2 regions of the Brachybacterium sp. AOP29-B2-41 genome follow, and region 1 is predicted to be linked to the other one. Evidence: predicted binding sites of a transcription regulator. Region 1 holds the regulator's gene; the other holds the start of a gene.
The links. The regulator LexA, encoded in region 1, represses DNA repair genes until DNA is damaged. The targets are predictions, from matches to a motif close to TCGAACANNTGTTCGA.
Positions count from the first base shown of each region.

Region 2: the regulator LexA is predicted to act here: its motif matches at 1,189-1,204, upstream of ACT3T9_RS07140 (DUF222 domain-containing protein).

Region 1 covers NZ_JBQSXR010000013.1:75,451-78,703, reverse strand. The annotation lists gene ACT3T9_RS13215 (ATP-dependent DNA helicase) at 1-1,610, shown strand, start outside; gene lexA (transcriptional repressor LexA) at 1,654-2,349, opposite strand; gene ACT3T9_RS13205 (peptidoglycan-binding protein LysM) at 2,520-2,915, shown strand; gene nrdR (transcriptional regulator NrdR) at 2,944-3,253, shown strand, end outside.
Region 2 covers NZ_JBQSXR010000005.1:187,071-190,323, reverse strand. The annotation lists gene ACT3T9_RS07140 (DUF222 domain-containing protein) at 1-1,181, opposite strand, end outside; gene ACT3T9_RS07135 (response regulator transcription factor) at 1,750-2,394, opposite strand; gene ACT3T9_RS07130 (sensor histidine kinase) at 2,382-3,253, opposite strand, start outside.

The sequences.
Region 1 (3,253 bases):
CGGTCGACGTGGATCCGGGGGCGTTGTTCGCCGAGGCCTCCACCGATCCTGCCCGCACCGGGAGCGAGCGCCTGGGAGACCAGGTGCGGCGCCTGCGCGAGTGGTCGGAGGAGACGGACAGCGGGGACCGAGACTCGCTCCAGGATGCCGTCTCGGACCGCGCCTGGCGCCAGGTCTCCGTGACCGGCAATCAGTGCATCGGCAGCAGCTGCCCGATGGTGGAGGACTGCTTCGCCGAGCGCAGCCGAGAGCTCGCGCGCGAGGTCGACATCGTGGTCACCAACCATGCCCTGCTCGCGATCGATGCTTTCGACAACCACGGGATCATCCCCGACCACGATGTGGTCGTCTTCGACGAGGCGCACGATCTCTCCGCCCGGGTGACCAGCGCCGTCACCGATGTGCTCACCCCCGGCATGCTCCGAGGCACGGTGCGGGACCTGCGTGGCCTCGGGGTGGCCGGGACGGCGCTGGACGACGCCTCCGAAGAGCTGCGCGAAGCCCTCGAGCTGTCTCCCGACGGGCGCGTGATCGGTGATCTCCCGGCGCGGCTCGGGGACGCCGTCACCCAGCTCCGGGTCGAGGCCCGCACCGCCCACTCGGACGCGAAGGATGCGGGGGACGAATCCTCCGCCGGCGCGCGCAAGACGGTTCGCGCCAACCTCCAGGAGATCATCGACGTCTGCGAACGGCTCGCCGCTCCCGATGAGGATGACGTGGTCTCGATCTCGCATTCCCAGGCCACCGGGCGCTCGAGCATCCAGGTGGCTCCGCTGAGCGTCGCGGGTGCGATGCGCGGTGCGATCCTCGAGGACCGCACTGCCGTGCTCACCTCCGCCACCCTGGCCCTCGGGGGCCGCTTCGAACCCGCTGCCGGGGAGGTCGGGCTGGCTCGCGCCGCGCGGATGGACCCGGCGGAGCTGCCGCCGCGGGAGGATGCCAACGCCTGGGCGGCACTCGATGTGGGCAGTCCTTTCGAGTATCGCCGGCAGGGGATCCTCTACACCGCTCGTCATCTTCCGCAGCCGGGGCGTGAGGGGCCCTCCGCGGCAATGCTCGACCACCTCACGGAGCTGGTCGAGGCTTCTCAGGGCGGTGCGCTGTGCCTGTTCTCCTCGCGGCGGGGAGCTGAGCTCGCCGCCGAGCATGTGCGAGCTCGGCTCGACCTGACGATCGCGGTGCAGGGAGAGGACTCGATGGCGAACCTGGTGCGCACCTTCCGTGACGAGGAGGATGCGAGCCTGTTCGGAACCCTCACCCTGTGGCAGGGCGTGGACGTGTCCGGACGTTCGCTGCGCCTGGTCACCATCGACCGGATCCCCTTCCCCCGGCCTGATGATCCGCTCACCGCAGCCCGCCAGGAGCGGATCGGACAGCGGGGCGGCAACGGCTTCATGTCGATCTCGGCCCAGCATGCGGCCCTGCTGCTGGCCCAGGGGGCCGGGCGGCTCATCCGCTCCACGGCGGACCGCGGGATGGTCGCGGTGCTGGATCCGCGTCTCTCGACCGCTCGCTACGGCGGCTATCTGCGGGAGTCGATGCCCCCGCTGTGGCCGACCACGGACCCGGAGGTCGCGATCAGCGCGCTGCGACGCCTCTCCGAGAGCTGACGCAGGGCGTCGCTGCAGCCCCGGCGCCGGATCGAGCGGGGGCTCAGATCGCGCGCAGCACCGCCACGATCTTCCCGAGGATCTCGGCATGGTCGCCCAGGATCGGTGCGAAGGCAGGGTTGTGCGGCATCAGCCAGACGTGATCGTCGCGCTGCACGAACGTCTTGACGGTGGCCTCGCCATCGATCATCGCCGCGACGATCTCGCCCTTCTCCGCGGTGTTCTGCGAGCGGACGACCACCCAGTCGCCGTCACAGATGGCGGCGTCGATCATCGAATCCCCGACCACCTGGAGCAGGAAGAGGTCGCCGTCGCCCACCAGACGCTGGGGAAGGGTGAAGACATCCTCGATCTGCTCCTCGGCGGTGATCGGTACACCGGCGGCGATCCTCCCCAGCAGTGGCACCGTCACGGAGTTCGGGCTGAGCTCGGTCACCGGCAGGGGCGCGGGGGCGTCATCCGCCTCTGGCATCACGACCTCCATCGCCCGCGGGCGCTTGGGATCGCGGCGCAGGAAGCCCTTGCGTTCGAGCGACTGCAGCTGATGGGCCACCGACGAGGAGGAGGTCAGCCCCACGGCATCGCCGATCTCGCGCATGGTGGGCGGATAGCCGTGTGAGGCGACCGCAGCGTTGATCGTCTCCAGGATCAGCCTCTGCCGCCGGCTGAGCCCCTCGGTGCGCTCATCGGCGGGAGCCTCGCCGCGGGACCGGATCGGCTTGGGGGTGCTCGGCGTCATCGTGAGGCCTCCTGGCGTCGTCTGTCGGACCCTCGCGGTTCCGTATGTGGTGTGACCCAGCGTAGGGCGGCGTGAGGCAGAAGCCAAACATGTGTTCGATGTTTCCCTTGCGTGTCGCCGGAACGTCGGGCTACAGTCGCACATACATTCGATCGAACAGGAGTTCGGATATGAATACTGGAACCGCCACGGTCCTCTCTCTTCCGGCGCAGCGCGAGCAGCGCGTCGAGGGTGCAGATCGAGCACGCGTTCGACTCGTCCCCACCCGTCGGGGACGCTTCCTCCTCGCTGGCCTCGCCTTCCTGCTGGGACTGCTCGTGGCTGCCGCCGTGCTGCTGACGGTGGATCTTCCTGCGGCGCTGGCAGGGACCGACTCCCAGCAGCCCGTCACCATCACGGTCGAGGCGGGAGACACCCTCTGGGGCTATGCCGAGGAGTTCGCTCCGGAGGCCATGAGCGAGCAGGAGTTCGTCGCTGAGGTGCGTACCCTCAACCACCTGCCCACCGGCCGTGTGACCGCGGGCCAGCAGATCGAGCTGCCCGTCTCAGGGGATGCGATCCGCTGAGCGGATCCGATGCCGGTACCCTGAGTGGATGCACTGTCCGTTCTGTCGCCACTCCGATTCGCGTGTCGTCGACTCGCGCACGTCCGATGACGGTGCGACGATCCGTCGGCGCCGCCAGTGCCCCAACTGCTCGCGGCGCTTCTCCACCTCGGAGACCGCGTCGCTGTCGGTTCTCAAGCGCTCCGGGGTCAGCGAACCGTTCAGCCGGGCGAAGGTGATCTCCGGAGTACGGAAGGCATGCCAGGGGCGTCCGGTCAGCGACGACCAGCTGGCCATGCTCGCCCAGCGGGTCGAGGAGAACATTCGCTCGAGCGGGCTCGCGGAGATCGATGCCCATC
Region 2 (3,253 bases), on a different contig from region 1:
GGGCTGGTGTAGAGGCGTCGATAGAACGCGCTGACCTCTTCATCAGGATGCTCCGGCTCGGTATGGCGCAGGTGACCCGGTGGCCTGCCCTGCAAGGTGTCGGAGACGATGTGGGCGGGGATGACTCCATATCCCTCAAGCCGTGCGCTCTCGGCATCGTCATCGCGGCCCAGCAGAGCCGTATCGGAGACGACGATGCCTACTTCGATGTGGGGAGTGGGACGAGGACGGCGCGGCGCGGAGCTCGCTTCCATTCCATCCGATGCTTGCTCCGCAGGATGCGGATGCAGCACGGCGTCGACCAGCAGATCGGCTTCGAGCGCGGGCACTGAAGCCTTCTCCCCGGCAGCGCGCAGTGACTCGGCCTGCGTGCTCAGGGCCTGCATCATCCCGACGGCGTCAATCGCGCGCAGCACGGCGGAAACGCGCGCCATCCCGTCGACCAGCGGAGTCATCGTCACGTGCCGCTCTCGCGCAGCGCGCTCGGCCCGTTGACGCGAGGTCTCCGGCTCGAGCTTCTGGATCATCTCGTCGATGTCCTCGCGCAGCCTCTTGTGGCCCTTTCCGGACAGGACCTGAGGGGCCTCGGCAAGGATCTCGTCGAGACGTGCACAGGTGGCCGGCGAAGCGGTGGAGAGCGCGCCCGCCACCGTGGAGGCCTGCTGCGCCGTGACGGACCCTTCCCAGAGGCCGTTGATCGTGCGCGGCATGTGCTGGATCAGCCGCCGTGCGGAGGCGAGGGAGAAGGAGGACGCGGCCGGGGTGACCCGACGGGCCAGGGCGATCTCGTGGCTGGCGCCCTTGCCCTGCGAGGCGGTTGCCACCCCGCGCTCCGCATCGCTGCGCCGGATCCTCTGCTCGGCTGCAACCTGCCAGGCGGCGTCCATCGCAGCCAGCGAGGCGCGCAGATGATCGATTCCGGCAAGGACGGCGAGAGCCTCGCCAGGGGAGTCCGGTGCCGTGTCAGGAAGAGCGTCGCGAACCGAACTGGTGCGGGAGAACGCTACGAACGTCGCAGTGAGGATCTGCGCAAGCACGGCGCGGGCCTCGCTGCTCGCCTCGATCCGGGTGAGATGTGCGGCCACAGCGGACAGGGCATCCGTCGACGACGTGGCGTCAGCCCGGCGAGACTCATCCTCACCGGGGTCCTCCCCGTTGCCGTGCTGCGTCGTTGCATCCATGCCTTGATCGTACGGAGGTTCGAATGCGTCGACCACCCCCAGCTGGAATATGTGGACAACGCTGTCGAGGGGAAAGAAATGTGCATAACAATGTGGATATGTGGGCTCGGTGGAGGAAGGGTCGCGTGTCCATGTGGGTCCTGTTCGCCGCTGGGCCCCGCGGGTGATCGTACGGGTGTCACGTCTGGTCTCCCCGCGCCGTGACCTGGCGCAGCCCCGTCCAAGGCTGTTCTTACGGCAAGGCCAGGCGTTGCGAGTGCGGGAGGCACGTCATGGGAAATCCCCGAGGGCCCTGCGGTCGCCTAATTCCGGAAGGGCCTACGCAGAATCAGACAATTCGTTTCAGTCAAGAATGCCGGAGGAATTGTGGATAAGTCGCACTGGGGAGGATCCGTGGGTCTTGTCTGGCGGGCTCGATCTCGACCCGTCACCTCCGCCAACGGAGCCCAGCTGAGGGCTCCCCGGCTGAGGCTCTCGGTGAAGGTCGCCACGGTGCAAGCTGTGTCTGCTGACGCCACCGCAGCCACCGCAGCCACCTTCCCCCGCAGCTCCGTCAGTCAGCTAACGGTCACTTGCCGCCCAGCAGCGTCAGCACTGCGGTGACCCGCCGGTGAACACTCGAGTCCTCGCTGAGTCCGAGCTTCGCGAACAGGCGCTGAGTGTGCTTCTCCACCGCGCCCCCGCTGATGAAGAGCCGCTCGGAGATCCCCGCATTGGTCAGGCCCTCGCCCATCAGCTCGAGCACCTCGCGCTCGCGCGGGGTGAGCTCGTCCAGCGGCGTGCGCCGGCGGGAGGAGATCACCTGTCCCACCACGTCCGGGTCGATCGCGACGCCTCCCGCGGCGACTCGCTCGATCGACTCGAGGAAGGAGCGGATGTCGAAGATCCGGTCCTTCAGCAGGTAGCCCGTGGCGCTGGCCCCGGACTCGATCAGCTCGGTCGCATAGCCGACCACCACGTACTGGCTGAGCAGCACGATCGGTGCTCCCGGCCACTGTGCTCTGATCTGCTGCGCGGCACGCAGGCCTTCATCGGTGTGGCTGGGTGGCATCCGGATGTCCGAGATCACGAGGTCCGGCCGGAGTTCGAGGGCGCGCACCACCAGCTCCGTGCCGGTCGCGGCGGTGCCCACCACCGTGTGGTCGGCCTCCTCGAGCACCAGGCGCAGTCCTTCACGGATCAGCGCGGAGTCGTCGGCGATCAGGATTCGCATGGGATCACGGCCTCGATCCGGGTTCCGTGTGCGGGTGGCGAGGTCACCGTCAGGCGTCCCTCCAGGGAGGCGACACGGCCTGCGAGCCCTGCCAGGCCGCCGCCGGTGCGCATCTCGGCGCCTCCGCGCCCGTCGTCTTCGATCCTCACCCAGGCATCATCCCCGATTCGTGCCACTTCCACCACGATGCCGGCGGCACCGGAGTGCTTGGCAGCGTTGGTCAGTGCTTCGGAGACCACGTAGTAGATGCCGATCTCGACGTGCTCGGGAAGTGTCAGCTCGGGGCTCTCGATCGTCGTGGGGATCGGGGAGATCGCTGCCAGCTCGGTGAGTGCCGCGGCGAGTCCGCGATCGACCAGGACCGGCGGGGCGATCCCGCGGGAGAGGCGACGGAGATCGTCCAAGGTCAGCCCCAGCTGCTCACGCGTCTCGCGCAGCACGGCCTGGGCCTTTGCCGGGTCCTTCGCCGCGAGGGCTTCGACGCGGGCGAGGTCCATCGAGGCACGTACGAGGCGCTGCTGGGGGCCGTCGTGCAGGTCCCGTTCGAGTCGGCGCAGGGCGGTGGACTCGGCGGTGCGGCCGGCTGCGCGCGACTGCTCGGTGCGCAGCAGCTGCTGCTGCTCGTGGTAGCGCGAGCTCAGCATGCCGCGGGCCACGCCTCGGTGCAGTGCGGCCAGGCCGCGCACCACGGGGCCGAGGGTCAGCAGGAACAGCAGGCCGATGAGGAACTGCAGGGCCATGTCTACCGGGAGTGCGTATGGCTCCGGCACCCCGAACAGCTCGCCGAGGCCGCTGTTGTCGGCGGGCGGCAGCACCTGCTCGAGGATGAGGGTCGCGACGGGCCCGCCCACCGTGGCGA